One region of the Bacillus sp. JK106 genome, then DNA from elsewhere that is predicted to be linked to it. Evidence: riboswitches for the same ligand, from Rfam matches in the RefSeq annotation. Region 1 holds a riboswitch; each other region holds the start of a gene.

What was found. A riboswitch is a leader RNA that binds a small molecule or an ion and turns the genes downstream of it on or off. The one in region 1 is predicted to bind S-adenosylmethionine.
Region 2: another riboswitch for S-adenosylmethionine. It lies ahead of ACWJJS_RS06585 (bifunctional homocysteine S-methyltransferase/methylenetetrahydrofolate reductase); the one in region 1 lies ahead of ACWJJS_RS08885 (phosphoadenylyl-sulfate reductase).
Region 3: another riboswitch for S-adenosylmethionine. It lies ahead of mtnK (S-methyl-5-thioribose kinase); the one in region 1 lies ahead of ACWJJS_RS08885 (phosphoadenylyl-sulfate reductase).
Region 4: another riboswitch for S-adenosylmethionine. It lies ahead of ACWJJS_RS07040 (methionine biosynthesis PLP-dependent protein); the one in region 1 lies ahead of ACWJJS_RS08885 (phosphoadenylyl-sulfate reductase).

The regions. Positions count from the first base shown of each region.
Region 1 covers NZ_JBSJQC010000002.1:683,131-687,687, forward strand. Annotated here, with positions in the region: gene ACWJJS_RS08870 (dihydroorotate dehydrogenase) at 1-504, shown strand, start outside; gene pyrF (orotidine-5'-phosphate decarboxylase) at 473-1,192, shown strand; gene pyrE (orotate phosphoribosyltransferase) at 1,189-1,821, shown strand; SAM riboswitch class I at 1,923-2,027, shown strand; gene ACWJJS_RS08885 (phosphoadenylyl-sulfate reductase) at 2,155-2,856, shown strand; gene ACWJJS_RS08890 (inorganic phosphate transporter) at 2,869-3,933, shown strand; gene sat (sulfate adenylyltransferase) at 3,982-4,557, shown strand, end outside.
Region 2 covers NZ_JBSJQC010000002.1:209,418-213,974, reverse strand. Annotated here, with positions in the region: gene ACWJJS_RS06600 (BMP family lipoprotein) at 1-415, opposite strand, end outside; gene ACWJJS_RS06595 (CvfB family protein) at 587-1,483, opposite strand; gene ACWJJS_RS06590 (YajQ family cyclic di-GMP-binding protein) at 1,583-2,074, shown strand; SAM riboswitch class I at 2,175-2,297, shown strand; gene ACWJJS_RS06585 (bifunctional homocysteine S-methyltransferase/methylenetetrahydrofolate reductase) at 2,387-4,228, shown strand; gene ACWJJS_RS06580 (GNAT family N-acetyltransferase) at 4,310-4,557, shown strand, end outside.
Region 3 covers NZ_JBSJQC010000002.1:437,051-441,607, forward strand. Annotated here, with positions in the region: gene ACWJJS_RS07845 (methylated-DNA--[protein]-cysteine S-methyltransferase) at 1-105, shown strand, start outside; gene mtnA (S-methyl-5-thioribose-1-phosphate isomerase) at 347-1,408, opposite strand; gene mtnK (S-methyl-5-thioribose kinase) at 1,415-2,599, opposite strand; SAM riboswitch class I at 2,710-2,865, opposite strand; gene ACWJJS_RS07860 (carbon-nitrogen family hydrolase) at 2,957-3,736, opposite strand; gene ACWJJS_RS07865 (pyridoxal phosphate-dependent aminotransferase) at 3,829-4,557, shown strand, end outside.
Region 4 covers NZ_JBSJQC010000002.1:288,183-292,739, reverse strand. Annotated here, with positions in the region: tRNA gene ACWJJS_RS07050 (tRNA-Val) at 207-279, opposite strand; gene metC (cystathionine beta-lyase) at 417-1,592, opposite strand; gene ACWJJS_RS07040 (methionine biosynthesis PLP-dependent protein) at 1,585-2,706, opposite strand; SAM riboswitch class I at 2,776-2,901, opposite strand; gene ACWJJS_RS07035 (esterase family protein) at 3,076-3,798, shown strand; gene ACWJJS_RS07030 (YjcG family protein) at 3,824-4,339, shown strand; gene ACWJJS_RS07025 (GNAT family N-acetyltransferase) at 4,344-4,557, shown strand, end outside.

The DNA.
Region 1 (4,557 bases):
GCGGCCGAACTGACAAAAGCGGTGAAAGAAGTTTCCGCAGTGCCTGTGTATGTGAAGCTTTCGCCTAATGTCGCAAACATAACCGAAATTGCCAAAGCGATTGAAGCGGCCGGTGCTGACGGTCTGACGATGATTAATACACTCATCGGGATGAGGCTCGACCTCAAGACCGGACGGCCGATTTTAGCAAATAAAACGGGCGGACTGTCAGGCCCGGCGATCAAACCGGTCGCCATCCGGATGGTATACGAAGTCAGCCAGGCCGTTCAAATTCCGATTATCGGGATGGGCGGCGTTCAGACCGCAGAGGATGCATTAGAATTTCTTCTTGCGGGAGCGAGTGCGGTTGCCGTCGGTACAGCAAACTTCGTCAATCCGTTCGTCTGCCCGGAAATCATAGAACAGCTCCCCCGTGTGCTGCGCCAACACGGCTTTCAATCTGTAAGTGAATGCATCGGAAGGAGCTGGAAACATGAAAAACAACCTGCCCATCATCGCGCTTGATTTTGCATCAGGGGAAGAGACTTTAACGTTTTTAGACTTGTTTGAAAAGGAAAGGCTTTTTGTCAAAACGGGGATGGAACTTTTTTATCAGGAAGGCCCCGCCATCATTCACCAATTAAAAGAACGGAACTGTGATATATTTTTAGATTTAAAGCTTCATGATATCCCGACTACGGTCAATAAAGCGATGAAGCGGCTGGCCCGCCTCGGCGTTGATCTCGTCAATGTGCATGCGGCAGGGGGCGCACGCATGATGCGCGCGGCCCTTGAGGGGCTTGAAGAAGGCACGCCGGCAGGCAGAAAACGCCCGTCTTTAATCGCGGTGACTCAGCTGACCAGCACTTCAGAGCAGGTGGCGAAGGAAGAGCTTCTGCTGCAAAAGCCGCTGTTAGAAACGGTTGTGCACTACGGCAAAATGGCGGAAGAGTGCGGGCTGGACGGAGTGGTATGTTCGGTCCATGAAACAAAAGCCATTTATGAAGCGGTCCGGCCTTCATTTCTGACAGTCACGCCGGGCATCCGCACGGCCAGTGACGCAGCTGACGATCAAGTCCGGACGGCGACTCCGTCATTTGCGAAAGAAAACGGTTCGTCAGCCATCGTCGTGGGCCGCTCAATTACAAAAGCGGAAAACCCCGTTAAAGCATATGAAGCAATTAAACTGGAATGGGAGGGCGTTCGCCGATGAAACAGGCTATCGCAAAACATCTATTACACATTGAAGCTGTCTTTTTACGTCCGAATGAGCCGTTTACGTGGGCGAGCGGCATTTTATCACCGATCTATTGTGACAACCGTCTGACATTGTCGTATCCAAAAGTGAGAAATGATGTGGCGGACGGGCTCGGCAAACTGCTGAAGGAGCATTTCCCCGAGGCGGAGATGATCGCGGGCACTGCAACGGCGGGCATTCCGCATGCTGCGCTTCTCGCAGACCGTACAGGCGTGCCGATGTGCTACGTCAGAAGCAAACCGAAAGCGCACGGCAAAGGAAATCAAATAGAAGGCGCCATTAAGAAAGGACAAAAAACAGTCGTGATTGAAGACTTGATTTCTACCGGAGGCAGCGTGCTTGAAGCTGCGGCGGCCCTTCAAAGAGAGGGCGCGGAAGTCCTAGGCGTCATTTCCATTTTTACATACGGACTGCCGAAAGCAAAAGAAGCCTTTAAAAAAGCGGGTCTTCCTTATTACTCGTTAACCGATTATGACACGCTGATTGAAGTCGCGCTTGAAAACGGAACGATTCATTCAGCTGACATTGAAAAACTGAAATCATGGAAACTGAATCCCGAGTCAAAAGATTGGTTTAAAAAATAATGACAATAAAAACAGGCCTCAGGGCCTGTTTTATTATTCCTATCAAAAAACTCGGGTTGACTTCTGTTAGAATTGTGCTAAAATTTAGTACAAATCTAAAAAGCTTATCAAGAGCGGCTGAGGGACTGGACCGATGACGCCCGGCAACCTGCGTGTATTGCAAGGTGCCGCATCCAGAAAAATGCACAGCATTTTGAAGATAAGGGCTATACCGGGTCACTGTCTTTCATTCCGCTGGATTGAAAGTTTTTTATATGAAAAAAAGATTGAGGGATAAGACAACCGGCAGAGAACAACAGCTGTTTGATTGTCTCCGGGAGGAGGAAAGAAAAAATGCTAACGTATGACACATGGGAGGAACCGGCGATTACATTTCCGGAAGACGATTCCTATAAAGGCGCGCTGTCCGTTTTAAAATGGGCATACGGCCACTACGGAGACCAGCTTGTTTACGCGTGCAGCTTCGGGATTGAGGGCATCGTCCTGATCGATTTAATTTCTAAAGTAAAGAAAGACGCGGAAATCGTGTTTCTCGATACGGGTCTTCACTTTAAAGAAACATATGAAACGATCGAAAAAGTGAAAGAACGTTACCCGGGGCTGAACATTATCCTGAAAAAGCCCAGCCTTACTCTCGAGGAACAGGCCGAGGCTCACGGAGATAAACTGTGGGAAAGAGAACCGAACCAGTGCTGCTACATCAGAAAAATTCTGCCGTTAAGAGAAGCACTCGCAGGGCATCCGGCATGGCTGTCCGGCCTTCGCCGGGATCAAGGGCCGAGCCGGGCGAATACGAATTTCCTGAATAAAGACGACAAGTTTCAATCGATTAAAGTATGCCCGCTGATCCATTGGACATGGAAAGACATCTGGAGATATACTTCCAAGCATGAGCTGGATTACAATATCCTCCATGATCAGGGGTATCCGAGCATCGGCTGTGAACCGTGCACTTCACCTGCGTTTACCGCGGAAGATTTGCGGAGCGGCAGATGGAACGGCATGGCGAAAACCGAATGCGGACTGCATGAATAAAGGAGCTGCCCGATGGAATTAGCCGCTATTTTATTCTGCCTGTTTTTTGCCATGAATATCGGAGCCAGCGGAGCCGCGGCATCAATGGGAGTCGCTTACGGGTCCGGCGCCGTTAAAAAGAAAACATATGCGCTGATCATCTGCGCGGCCGGAGTCCTGTCAGGGGCGGTTATCGGCGGCGGTGAAGTCGTTAAGACGATCAGCGGCGGAATCATTCCCGAACAAACCATTACGCTCACCATTGTCTGCATTATAATCGGAGCGGCGGCGCTATCGTTATTCACGGCGAATGTGCTCGGCATTCCGCTGTCGACGAGTGAGGTCACTGTCGGGGCGATTGTCGGTGTCGGCGTCGCGTACAAAGTATTGTTTTTACAGCATCTTTTGGTCATCGTGATTTTTTGGGTGCTCGTACCGTTCGTCGCGTTCTGTTTCACCTTTCTCGTATCGAAGGTATTCAGTTCTCTGAATATTCGAGTCATTTCGAAACGGAAACAGAAGATTTTAGGGATTGTGCTGCTTTTTGCGGGGTTTTGGGAAGCTTTTTCAGCCGGAATGAACAATGTCGCAAATGCGGTGGGCCCTTTGGTGGCTGCGGGCGTACTCAGCGTGTCAAAAGGAACGCTGTACGGAGGCATCTTTGTCGCTCTCGGCGCTCTGCTTTTAGGACGTAAAGTGCTTGAAACCAACGGGAAAAAGATTACGAGATTTTCAGCCGGAGAAGGCATACTGCTTTCAGGAACCGGCGCGGGGCTTGTCATTATCAGTTCCGTCTTCGGTCTGCCGGTCCCATTGGCGCAAGTCACATCATCATCAATTATCGGTATCGGAATGGCCAAAAACGGGCCGAACGTTTTTCATAAAGAAGTCGTGAAAACGATGCTCAAAGTTTGGGTCGTTTCGCCGTTTTTGTCACTGTCGATTTCGTATCTGCTTGTCTCCCTGCTGTTAAAAGGAGATTACTATTCCATCTTTATGATGGCCAGCGTGCTTTTGGCAGCTGGCGGAGCCGCCAGTCTGATGAAAGCCATCCGAAAAGAGAAACGCTCTGTCCATGAACAAGGCGGGGGCATTTAACTATTAATCTGAGTTTATTTATCTGTTAACTGGGAGGAATCATGTATTATGAGTTTAGCACCGCACGGAGGAACATTAATTAATCGGGTGAATGAGCAGTATGATCTTACACCCGTCCACAAAGAAATTGAGCTTGATTTGATTTCGTTCGCTGATTTAGAGCTGATCGGAATCGGGGGGTACAGCCCGATTGAAGGATTTTTCACAGAAAAAGATTACGTGTCAGTCGTTGAAAATATGCGTCTGGCATCAGGGGTTGTCTGGTCCCTGCCGATCACGCTTCCGGTCGATTCAGAAAAAGCGGCTGAGCTTGCCGTCGGCGACACGGTGAAACTGACTTACGGCGGAGAAACATACGGTGTCGTCGACATCGAAGATATTTATACGCCGGATAAACAAAAAGAAGCCGTTCACGTATATAAAACCGATGATGCCGCGCATCCGGGCGTGAAAAAATTATTTTCACGCGGCGATACGTATGTCGGCGGGCCGATCACATTAATTAAAAAAGCGTCAAAGCAGTTTCCTGAGTTTACATTTGAACCTGCCGATACAAGACGCAGCTTCGAAGAAAAGGGCTGGAAAACCATCGTCGGTTTCCAAACGAGAAATCCGGTCCACCGC
Region 2 (4,557 bases), 470 kb from region 1:
CTTCATCCTCTTTAAACGTGACGGAGGTGACATTATCCAGGTCTGATACGGAATCAATCAGCACAAACCGCTGCTTCGGATATTTTTTGGCGACCTTTTCTAAATCCGCCTGCATGCTGTAACCGAGCCCCACAACAACATCATTGCCTTCCCGGACAAGCTGGGTCAGTCCTTTTTCGTACGTACCGGTGTCTTTTATTTCTCTGTAATCAAATGTGATGCCGAGCTCGTCTCTTGCTTTCATCAAACCTTGAAAGCCTGAATCATTAAATGATTGGTCGCCGAGGCCGTTGTCTGTCAGCATGATGCCGATTGTTTTCGTTTTTTCGGCCGCCGTCTCCTCGGATTTGCCGGCACATCCCGCCGTGCTGAGCGCAAGCAGCAGTACAGCCGCAAATATCGCCATTTTTCTCATTGAAACTCTCCTTTTGTTTTTTTCTATAGTTATATATCGGTTCGGATGTCAGAATATTTTATTTCAATAAAATATGTATGTTCGGCAGGTTGATAAACAAATGAGGGATATAGGAGCTTTTGAGAAAATAAAAAACACCGGTTTTGGTTCACCGATGTTTTTGCAGAAAATTTATTGTTTTTCGTATGTCCAGCCGTCTTTCTGATACACTTTGCCGTTTTTCATCAGGTGCCCGAGCGCCCGCTTAAAGGCGGCTTTGCTTAAATGAAATCGTTCGCGGATATCGTCAGGATCGCTTTTGTCTCCGTAAGGCATCGCGCCGTTTCTTGATCTCAGATAGGTCAGAATCTCCTCCGCGTCAACCGAAAGCGCATCCTGCTTTCTCGGCAGCAGGGACATGTTGACGGAGCCGTCTTCCTTCACCTCGATGACACGCCCCGTCACGCGGCTGCCGAGTCTCGGCTCTTCTTTTCTTTCTGAAGGGTGAATAAACGCGCGGATGCCTTCATCGGTTATCAGAAAAGAGCCTGATGCGATCAGTCTGTACACCGTGCCTGTCAGGTCTTTATTCATGACGTCTTCCTCTGCATCCGTAAATAATTCACTGATGATATCCTCAGGCGCCGGCTTGGCAAACATGCGTCCGCGGCTTGTCACCTTCAGCATGCAATACAGTCTGTCGCCTTTTTGCGGCCAGACGGATTTGTACGGAGGCAGGTGCTCCGTTGCGACGAGCGCGTCTTTTGACAGACCGACGTCGACGAATACGCCCATATCCTCCACAGCGTCCGTCACTTCCACCCATCCGTAGTCATAAAAGCTGATAAGCGGCTTTTTCATCGTCGCCGCGAGTCTTTCCTGATGATCGACGTAAATAAATACGTCCACTTCATCTCTGTCTTCAATATCCTCTGTAATTTCACTGTTATGTAAAAGAACCGTATCCTCGCCGTCGGTTAAAAAATAACCGAAATCGGTTTGGTGATCTATACTAAGCGTGAGCTGCTGCCCTGGTCTCATGTTATCGTCCTTCCTGATTCGCCCGTATGGGGCTGATGTTTTTCTCATTTTTTCCAATATGCATAAATTCATGCTTTATGCAGTTGGACATTTCTCTTTATTCTACTATAATCAACTCATAAGTGAAATGTTATAGGAGGTTTTCTCATGGCAAAAGAAAGTTCTTTTGATATTGTATCCAAAGTTGAATTTCCCGAAGTGCAGAATGCGATTCAGATGACGCTGAAAGAAATCGGCACGCGCTATGACTTTAAAGGATCGAAAAGCGATGTAACTTTAGAAAAGGAAGAACTTGTCCTGATTTCTGATGACGAGTTTAAACTGAATCAGCTCAAAGATGTGCTGAGCGGCAAGCTGATCAAACGGGACGTGCCGACGAAAAACATTGAATACGGTAAAATCGAAAATGCCTCAGGGGGCACGGTGCGCCAGCGCGCGAAGCTTGTACAGGGCATTGATAAAGACAACGCCAAAAAAATCAACGCTGTGATTAAAAACTCCGGCTTGAAGGTCAAGTCGCAGATTCAGGACGACCAAGTGCGCGTCACCGGAAAAAATAAAGATGATCTGCAGCAGATTATTGCAGCCGTCCGCGGGGCAGACCTGCCGATTGACGTTCAATTTATTAATTTTAGATAAATTATGTGATTCCTATTGATTATTGTCTCTATTTTCGGTAAATTTGGAGAAAGGGATTTTCACAGTTAAGTTTTGGAAACCCATGACAATTATATGAACGTTCTTATCAAGAGAAGCCGAGGGACTGGCCCGACGACGCTTCAGCAACCGGTGTAATGGTTTAACCCAAACCATGACCAAGGTGCTAAATCCAGCAAGCTAAAAACAGCTTGGAAGATAAGAAGAGAGACAAATGATTACAAAGTCTTCTTCTTAAGAAGACTTTTTTTATTTCTCTTTTTTCCTTGCTGAATGTGACGAAGGAGGCAAACAATGGGACTATTACAAGACTTAAAAGAACGGATTTTAATCGGAGACGGCGCGATGGGCACTCTCCTCTATTCCTACGGCATTGACAGATGTTTTGAGGAACTGAACGTATCAAAGCCCGAGGAAATCAAGCGGATACATAAGGCTTACGTCGAAGCCGGGGCAGACATCATCCAGACAAATACGTACGGCGCAAATTTTATTAAGCTCTCAAGATACGGACTTGAGGATGAAACGAAAAAAATCAATCAGGAGGCGGTCAGAATCGCGCGCGCTTCCTCAGACGGCGCTTATGTATTGGGAACGATGGGCGGCATCCGCACCTTTAACAAAAACGCCTACAGCCTGGAGGAGATTAAACGCAGCTTTCGGGAGCAGCTTTATTTATTGCTTCACGAAGAGCCGGACGGTCTGCTCCTGGAAACATACTATGATTTAGAAGAGGCGCGCGAAGTGCTGAAGATAGCGAGAAAAGAAACGGAACTTCCGATTATGCTGAACGTATCCATGCACGAACAGGGCGTGCTGCAGGACGGAACGCCGCTTCGGGAAGCCCTCAGGTCAATTGCCGATCTCGGCGCTGACATAACGGGAATCAATTGCCGGCTCGGCCCGTACCACATGATTGAAGCGCTCACCGAAGTGCCGATTTTCCGTGACGCTTATTTATCGGTCTACCCGAACAGCAGCCTTCCGTCTTTAGAAGAAGGCCGGCTTGTGTATGATACGGACGATGCCTATTTCCGGGAGAGCGCCGTACAGTTCCGCACTCAGGGCGCGCGCATTATCGGCGGCTGCTGCGGTACGACGCCAAACCATATCAGAGCCATGGCTGAAGCGGTCCGCGGACTTTCTCCCGTCACTGATAAAGAAGTGAAAATCAGACGGGAAGAAGAAATCATCTCCGTCCGGAATGAACGGACCGAGCCTGGTTTAAACGAAATCGCCGCTCAAAAACGGTCAATTATCGTAGAGCTTGATCCGCCGAAAAAATTGAATTTTGACAAATTTCTGCAAGCGGCGGCTGAATTAAAAGAAACCGGCATAGAAGCGCTGACGCTCGCCGACAATTCATTGGCGACACCGCGGATCAGCAATGCCGCCTGCGGTTCATTGCTGAAAGAACGCCTTGATATCCGTTCTCTCGTTCACATTACATGCAGAGACCGCAACATCATCGGCCTTCAGTCACATTTAATGGGGCTGGATACGCTCGGGCTCACCGACATTTTAGCCATCACGGGTGATCCTTCAAAAATCGGCGACTTTCCGGGGGCTACCTCCGTCTATGATTTAACGTCCTTTGACTTGATCAGGCTGATTAAGCAATTCAACGAGGGCATTTCTTTATCAGGGAAACCGCTCGGCAAGAAAACGAACTTTTCCGTAGCCGGAGCATTTAATCCGAATGTCCGCCATCTTGATAAAGCAGTAAAACGGCTGGAGAAAAAAATCGAGTGCGGAGCTGACTACTTCGTGTCCCAGCCTGTCTACTCGGAGCAGCAGCTCATTGACATTCATCATGAAACGAAACACCTCAAAACACCGGTGTATATCGGAATTATGCCGTTAACGAGCAGCCGCAATGCAGAGTTCATTCATCATGAGATCCCGGGCATTAAGCTGTCAGACAGCATCCGGGAAAAAATGGCGCTCGCCGGCGAAGACAAGCAAAAGCAGAAAGCCGAAGGCCTCGCCATCGCCAAGTCGCTTCTCGACACGGCGTGCGAACTGTTTAACGGAATTTATTTAATCACCCCGTTTCTCCGTTCTGATTTGACATCAGAGCTTGCAGCTTATATTAAGCAAAAGGATGAAAAGCGGGCTGATGTATATTTGCATTGACGCGGAAGAGGCCGCCTGATATGACAGGCGGCTTTTTCATGGTACGATACAGAAAAAGAATCAAGCAAAGGAGGATTTTTTATGGTTGAAGTAAAACCCATCACCGCAGAAGACACATACGCCATCAGACACAGCGTGCTGCGCCCCCATCAGACGATTGAGGATTGTAAATATGATCAGGACAGCGTCAAAGGAGCATTTCATCTCGGAGGTTTTTACGACGGGACATTGATCAGCATCGCTTCTTTCTACCCGCAGAACCAGCAGGCTTTACAGGCGGCGCCCGCCTACCAGCTGCGCGGCATGGCGACGCTTGAAGAATACCGGAC
Region 3 (4,557 bases), 250 kb from region 1:
CGGGTAATCGGCAAAAACAGCGCCTTAACGGGATACGCGGGCACGAAGACGGATGTAAAAGCGGTGCTGCTGAACATCGAACAAATATCCTATAAAGAAAAATAAAACATATGGCACGTTCCGTTTTTTCGCGTCCGACATATCATTTTATTAAGTGAAAAAAGTTGGTCTGGTGAAAAAGGAGGACGAAGCCTGATGAAAATGAGCCGTCCGCAAAAGATAGCCGGTTATGCAGAGCTGTTTTTTAAAATGCATCTCATTACAGCCGCCCAAAAAGATGAAGTGATTACATTGTGCAGACAAAAAAACCGCTGACATTGCCTGAGGCAACATCATCAGCGGTTTTTCAGCTCAACTGGCAGTCAGCGAATAATTGTTCAATTTCTTCCGTGTAAGAACCGGTCACAATTCCTTTCTCGGTGATTATGCCTGAAATCAGGCTGCCCGGTGTGATGTCAAAGGCCGGATTGAAGACCGGCACATCTTCGGGAGCGGTGCGTATGCCTGAGATCTGTCTGACTTCATCCGGATCTCTTTCTTCAATCGGAATCTGATCGCCGTTTTCAATCTGCAAGTCAAAGGTCGAAAGCGGTGCGGCCACAAAAAACGGAATCTGAAAGGCGTTTGCCAAAATAGCGAGGCCGTACGTTCCGATTTTATTGGCCGTATCTCCGTTTTTAGCAATTCTGTCAGCGCCGACAATGACTGCTGAAATATGTTTTTCCTTCATTGTATGGGCGGCCATGCTGTCCGTAATGAGTGTGACATCAATTCCGCCCTGCATCAGCTCCCACGCCGTCAGCCGTGATCCTTGGAGAACGGGTCTTGTTTCACATGCGTAGATATGAAGGCCGAGGTCTTTTTGTTTCGCTAAGTAAAAGGGAGCAAGCGCCGTACCGTACCGGCTTGTAGCAATCGAGCCCGCATTGCAGATGGTCATGATCTGGTCGCCTTTTTTAAAAAGGTGCAGCGCATTTTGGCCGATCATTCGGCAAGTTTCTTCATCCTCAATCTGAATTTGAATGGCTTCATGAACGAGTGTTGTCTTCGCTTCATTGATTGAAATCGCATCCCTGATGGAATCCGTCAGTCTGTCAAGCGCCCACGCGAGGTTGACGGCAGTGGGCCTCGAACTGTTTAAATACGCTTTGACATCCGCGAACTGACGTCGGAAATCTGAAAGGTCGCGGGCTTCAAATGACTTGGCGGAGAGCGCGAGTCCGAACGCCGCGGTTATACCGATGGCCGGGGCGCCCCTTACTTTCAGCGTGACAATCGCGTCGAATACATCTTCCTTTGTTTCAAGTTCCACATATTCAGTGACGTCGGGAAGCTTTTGCTGATTTAAAATGCGGATGTAGGTTTCTTTCCATTCCACAGAACGGGGGATGGCAAATTCATTGGTCATGCTGCATCATTCCTTTACACGGAGCTTAAATTGGTCCAGAACCTCGGTGATATGCTTCAGTTCTTTTCTGTTTTCGATATAATAGGCGCCGATCTCAAGCGCCAGCTTCTTCCGTTCGATTCGTTTGTCAAACGGAGTGATTTCATCTAAGTCAGCCACATGGGCGAGTCCGATCGTGCGCCGGATCAATTCGCATCCCGCAAAACCGACCGCTTCTTCAAACGCGTTTTTCAGTGTGTCTTCCAGCAGGTGTCTGCGGGAAGGCAGGCAGTCTTTCTCCCATGCTTCACTGAATGTTTTCACAAATGTATCCCATACGGCGGCAGTATGGTCATATAACGGCTGTCTGTCGTCACCGTCGCGGCTGAGGGCGTTTAACAGCAGATTGGCGATAAATTGGCCGATGTCAAACCCGATCGGTCCGAAGAAAGCAAACTCGGGATCAATCACCTTTGTTTCATGTTCATCGGCGAAGATGCTTCCCGTGTGCAGATCGCCGTGAACCAATGTTTCCGCGGAATTCAGAAAGATGGCTTTCAATTCGTCAGCGCCTTCTTTCAGCCGGGAATTGTTCCAAACTTTTTCTGCGTATGGGCGCAGCTCCTCTTCAAAATCGTTTGTCTCATGGTCGAGAAACGGTTCTGTAAACACAAGCCTTTCTGTAATATTGCAAAGCTCAGGATTTGTAAACTGCTTTGCGAGCTGCTGCTTTACTTTCGCATCGAGCGCATAATCGGATGAGTAAAAAAGCGTTTTCCCTAAAAATTCACCGATATGAACCGATAAGTTCGGATAATGCTGCCCTTCCAGCAGCCCTTTTCTTGAAATCTGCAAATGTGAGAGGTCTTCCATTACCGTGACGGCCATTTCAGTATCGGAATAGTAAACGGCCGGAACGAGGTGCGGCACGTGTTCGCCCTGGCGGATGAGGGCGCTGCTTTCGATTCTCGCCCGATCAATTGTAAGCGGCCAGCTTTCACCGACGACTTTCGCGTAAGGAATCGCCTGTTTGATAATCAGTCCTTTTTGGTTTTCTTTATCGTAAACATGGAAGACGTAATTTAAATTGCCGTCGCCGATTTCACGGCATGTCAGAGTGCTTTTGCTTTGGAATAAGCCGAGCTTGACAGCTAACGCGGCGGCGGAGCTTTCTGTTAATTGTTCATAAAGACTTGTTTTAGTTGCTGACATGGATTTACCCTCCAATTATGTAGTGGCAGTAAGAGATCGTGACGGAGAATACGCCCGAAAAAAAAGCCTCCTTCTCTGAAAGAGAAGGAGGCTGAAACAGTGCAGTCCGCCTCTTATCTCTCAGATAACATCTGATGGAATTAGCACCGTGCCTTATGAGACAATCGTCTCGGCGCAAAATGTACGCGCCCCATTTCACAATGGAATTACGGTCGGTTGCTGTTGGGGTCAAAAGGCCAATTCCCTCGCCCAACTCTCGATAAGAGAAAATATATTGATTTGTATCACAATTCGGATTAATCAGTTGATGAAAATATTAGCAGGTGCCGGATATTCTTGTCAACGTTTTTTTGAAAATTAATATAAATCACGCCGCAAGTCTTGGAAAACCGGAATGGTTCCGCGGACGGCCGCGCTTTCTGACACATCAATTTCCGCCCGGACTGAGCCTTCCGTCCGGTCTCCTTCGGCTAAAATCCGGCCCCACGGGTCAATAATCAGGCTGTGGCCGGCAAATTCATTATCGGGATTGGACCCCGTGCAGTTAGAGGCTGCGACAAAACATTGGTTTTCAATTGCTCTGGCGATAAGCAGGCTTCGCCAATGATCAAGGCGGGGCAGAGGCCATTCCGCAGAGATAAACAGGACATTCGCGCCCTGGGACGTATGCTTTCTGATCCATTCGGGGAAACGGATATCATAGCAGATCAGCCCGGCGCACTTGACACCGTCAAGCTCAAAGGAACCGTCGCTGTTTCCTGCTGACAAGTAAAGGTGTTCATCCATCAGCTGAAACAGATGGGCTTTCTGATACCGCTTCACGATCTGTCCGCTGTTATCGGCGATGTACATGGTGTTATAGACATCTTCGCCTTCTTTGACCGCAAAAGATCCGGCAACGAGGTGTACGTTGTATGTTTTTGCCGTTTCTTTAAGCCACTGTTTCGAAACTTTGCCGTTTTCATCCGCCAGCTGGTCTAGCCGTGTGAGATCATAGCCGGTCGTCCACAACTCAGGAAGCACGATTACATCCGCATGGCGGCTTTCTTGCTCAATCAAAGATTCTGCTTTTTTAAAATTTTCTGAAGGATTTCCGTATGAAATATCAAATTGCAAACAGGAAACGGTCCATTTCATTTTTTAACACCTCAAGTTTCTCTTTACTTTTTTTATTTAACCATATATGATGATGGACTATCATTTCAAGACATTTTTAGAAGGTGAAAAATATGAACTTTGAAATCTCAGATGTACTCAAACAGCTGCCGGAACAATTTTTCGCATCATTGGTGCAAAAAGTGAATCAAAAGCTGAAAGAAGGCAGAGACGTCATCAATTTAGGGCAGGGAAACCCTGATCAGCCGACGCCTCAGCATATCGTTGAAGAAATGAAGCGTGCCGTCGAAAGGCCGGAAAATCATAAATACTCCTCATTCCGGGGCGCTTACAGCTTCAAAAAAGCAGCCGCTGCATTTTATGAAAGGGAGTACGGGGTCACGCTTGATCCGGAAACGGAAGTCGCCGTGCTGTTCGGAGGCAAGGCGGGACTTGTTGAGCTTCCGCAATGTCTTTTAAACCCGGGAGATACCATTCTGGTGCCTGATCCCGGATATCCTGATTACTGGTCGGGCGTCGCCCTTGCGAAAGCGAAAATGGAAATGATGCCGCTGACGGAAGAAAGAGGGTTTCTCCCTGATTACAGCGTAATTCCTGAAAAGGTGCGGAGCGAGGCGAAGATGCTGTATCTCAATTATCCGAATAATCCGACCGGCGCTGTGGCGACTGAGGCGTTTTTTGAGGAGACGGTCGGTTTTGCGGAACAAAACGGCATTTGTGTCGTTCATGATTTCGCGTACGGAGCCGTCGGTTTTGACGGGCATAAACCGCTGAGCTTTTTGCAGACGGAAGGCGCAAAAGAGACGGGAATCGAAATCTATACCTTGTCCAAAACGTATAAT
Region 4 (4,557 bases), 390 kb from region 1:
TGCAATACCGACAGTGCGGTTTGGATCTACTTGACGGCATCACTAGTTGAACTTTTCAACTATTTTGATCCTAAAAAGAGATACGGCCAATAAATTTCGAGCCAAAAAATCAAGTTCGCCAACAGTTTGCGAACAACTTACGAATTTGATAAACCGGCTATATTAAAAGAAAGTAAAAAACCCTTGCTACGCAAGGGTTTTGGCTATGATTCCGACTGGGCTCGAACCAGCGACCTCTACCCTGTCAAGGTAGCGCTCTCCCAGCTGAGCTACGGAATCATGATATGTATGTGTTGCTGGGTATGTTGTTGTCTCTCTGACATTTATAATTATATATCCTGATTTCTCATTCGTCAACACTTTTTTTATCTAAAATAAAAAAGGGCGCGTCGCAAAATTGACGGCGCCCTTTTCGTTTATGATCTCACTTGGGCGGGGGTTATTTTTTTCAATGCCTGTTCGAAGTCGCGTTCTAAATCTTCGGCGTTTTCGACTCCGACGCTCAGGCGCAGAAGGCCGTCTGTGATGCCGCGTTTCTCCCTCTCTGCTTTCGGCATGGCGGCATGCGACATGGCTGCAGGGTATGAGAGAATGGATTCAACGGCGCCGAGGCTGACGGCAAATACCGGAAGCGATACGTTTTCGACCAGCTTTTTGACGGCTTCTTTGCTTTCCAATTCAAAGGACAGGACGGCGCCCGCTCCGCTCGCTTGACGTTTATGGGTATCGGCTCCCGGGTGTCCGGCAAGGCCGGGATAGTAAACGTTTTTGACGGCGGGATGCCCGTTAAAATAGGCAGCCAGCCGCTCAGCCGTCCGGCTCGCTTTTTCCAGTCTGACCTGCAATGTTTTTAAGCCTCTCAATACGAGCCAGCAGTCCTGAACGCCGAGCACCGCTCCAAACGAGTTTTGCAGCTTATACAGCTGATTGCCGAGCTCTTCATCCTTTACGGCAGCAAGGCCTGACAGCACGTCACTGTGGCCGCTTAAAAATTTCGTCGCACTGTGAAGCACGATATCTACACCGAGATCAAGCGGACGCTGCAGAGCAGGTGTCATGAATGTATTGTCAAGGTATGTCAGACAGCCGTGATCCTTTGCCAGTTTGACGACGCCCTTAATATCCGTGATGCCGAGCGTCGGGTTTGACGGTGTTTCCATATAAATGGCTTTCGTGTTCGGACGGATGGCGCGGGCGACCGCTTCTGTGTCCGTCATATCGACAAAGGTATGTTCGATTCCGAAACGGGACAGAACCTCAGTCACCATGCGGAATGTTCCGCCGTACACATCCTCCGTGACGAGAACATGGTCGCCTTGGGATAAGAGCAGAAATGCCGTCGAAATCGCCGCCATACCGGAGCTGAAAGCAAAACCTCTCGTTCCGCCTTCAAGACCTGCGATCGTTTCTTCAAGCGCTGTTCTTGTCGGTGTGCCGGAGCGGCTGTAATCATATGTCCCGAATTCTTCAAATGAAGACTGATGGAATGTGGAAGCATGCTGGATCGGCACGCTGACGGCTCCGGTGGCTCCGTCTGTTTTAAATGGATTGTGCACGAGCTGGGTTTCCAGCGTCCAATTGTGATTACTCATATGACACGGCCCCCTCTTTTACTTGCTGTAATGCCTGCTTTACATCCCGCTTCAAATCTTCTGCATGTTCAATGCCCACTGAAAAACGCAGCAGGCGGTTGCAGACGCCGTTTGCGATACGGATATCTTCCGGAATGTCCATGTGCGTCTGTGTCGCGGGGTATGTAATAAAGCTTTCCACCCCGCCGAGACTTTCTGCGAAACAGATCGTTTTCAGCGCCTTTAAAAACGGATTGACCCATTCCTCTTTTTGCAGCCGGAAAGACAGCATCCCGCCTTTTCCGGGATATAACACGTCGGCGATTTCCTCTTCCTGTTCTAAAAATTCTGCAAGTTCACGGGCGTTTTCTTCATGACGGCGCATTCTGAGTCCGAGTGTTTTCATCCCTCTCATTAAAAGCCACGAATCAAACGGCGGGAGAACGGCGCCGATCGCATTTTGGTGATTAAACATGATGTCGCCGAGCTCTTCATCCTTAACGACAGCCAGACCGGCAAGGAGGTCATTGTGCCCCGCTAAATATTTTGTGGCGCTGTGAATGACGATGTCCGCTCCCAGTTCAAGCGGGCGCTGGAGCACCGGAGTATAAAACGTATTATCCACAATTAAAAGCAGGCCGGCTTCTTTCGTAATCCGGGCGATTTTTTCAATGTCCGCCTCCTGCATTAACGGGTTTGTCGGCGTTTCAACAAATACCGCTTTCGTGTTTTCCGTTATTTTGGAGCGTAAACAGTCTTCATCGCTGAAATCATCATAAATAAAGCTTAAGCCGTATTTTCTCCATTCGTTTTCAAACAAACGGTACGTGCCTCCGTATAAATCGGAGGATACAATCAATTCATCCCCGCTTTTAAATAAAGCCATAATGGTTTGAATGGCTGCCATTCCCGAGCTGAAAGCAAATCCTCTCGCACCGTTTTCCAACACGGCGATGGCGTCTTCGACGAGCTGGCGTGTCGGGTTTTTCGTGCGCACGTAATCAAAACCTGTAGATTCTCCTATTCCTCTATGGCGGTAAGCGGTGGACAGATAAATCGGCGGACTGACCGTTCCCGTTGCTTCTTCGCTTCTATTTCCAATTTGGGCTAATTTTGTTTCAACATGCTGCGTCATCAGTAAGCACCATCCTTTTTCAAAAATAAAAAAGCCCCCTCTTCATAAGAAGAAGGAGCTTTTCTCTTCCTCTTATCTTCCAAGCATGTGAATCGCTTGCTGGATTTAGCACCTTGGCACTTTGCCTTCCCGCGGCAAAGCAAACCGGTTGCTGAGGTTTCAAAGGGCCAGTCCCTCCACCTCTCGTGATAAGAATATTGTTTTGTATTTTCTGATTGTTCTATATTAACGCACTATAAAATGGATTTCAACAACTTTTTATTTATCTGAACTCTCGCAAGAAGTGCATCTGAAGAAAGAAATTTCTAATAATTCATGGTACAATAGGAAAAAACCATCAAGACAAGACGCGGCCTGGAGGAATGCGAAGTGGCATCAAAAAACGGAATCATTCATGAGAAAACACTTTTCTCCCATGAGCTTGAAGAGGAAATGACCGTTTTGGTCTATCTGCCCGCCACCTTCTCCCCCCTGTATAAATATCATACGGTCATCGCTCAGGACGGCCATGATTATTTCAGATTAGGGAGAATCGGGCGTCAGGCGGAAGAGCTTATGTCAAAAGGGGAAATTGACCGCTGCATCATTATCGGCGTCCCATATAAAAATGTGCGGGAGCGAAGAAACACATACCATCCCGAAGGCTCTAAGTTCGCCTCATATAAACGGTTTATCGCAAATGAGCTCGTTCCTTTTATCGACAAAGAATACCCGACTTATCAAGTCGGATACGGCCGCACCATGATCGGGGATTCCCTCGGCGGAACCGTCTCGCTCATGACGGCGATTGACTATCCGAACATGTTTGGAAACGTCATCATGCAGTCTCCGTATGTTGACGGGCACGTGCTGGATGCCGTCCGGCAGTCGGAGGATCTCAAACAGATTTCCGTTTATCATCAAATCGGAGAAAAAGAAACCGCCGTCCACACGACGGACGGCCAGGTGCTTGATTTCACCGCGCCGAACGAAGAGCTCAAACAGCTGCTGGAAAGCAAACAGTCTGAATACACGTATGAAACCTTTGACGGGGATCATAAATGGACATACTGGCAGCCGCTCATCACGCCGGCGCTGAAAAAAATGCTGTAACCATTCATTTAAGGAGGGAACTTTCATGAAATACGGTATTGTTTTATTTCCATCAAAAAAATTACAGGATCTCGCAAATTCGTACCGGAAACGCTACGACCCGAGCTACGCGCTCATTCCGCCGCATCTGACGGTAAGAGATCCGTTTGAAGCGACAGAACAGGAAATCGAGCAGGTCGTATCACAGCTGAGACAGACGGCGAAAGAGTCGCATCCGCTCGTTCTGAAAATCACAAAATACAGCTCGTTTTCTCCTGTGAATAATGTGATATATATGAAAGCAGAGCCGACAGAGGAATTAAAATCTCTGAGTGAGAAATGCTACTCAGGAGCATTATCCGGCGAGCCGGAATACAGCTTCGTTCCGCATGTCACGGTCGGCCAGAAGCTGTCGTCAGATGAACATTCCGACGTACTCGGACAGCTGAAAATGCAAGACATTTCCCACGAAGAAGTCATCGACCGTTTTCACCTGCTCTATCAGCTGGATAACGGCTCATGGACTGTGTACGAAACATTTTTATTAGGCGGAGGAGAATAACTGCTTGGAATCCATCATCGTAAAAACTGAAAAACAGCTGAACGACGCTTTTTTCGTCAGAAAAGAGGTCTTTGTGAAAGAACAGCACGTTCCGGAAGAAGAAGAGATTGATCAATTCGAAGACACGTCAGAGCATATAGTCATATATGACGGCGGCCAGCCGGTCGGAGCCGGCAGATGGCGCTTGAAAGACGGGCATGGAAAATTAGAGCGCATCT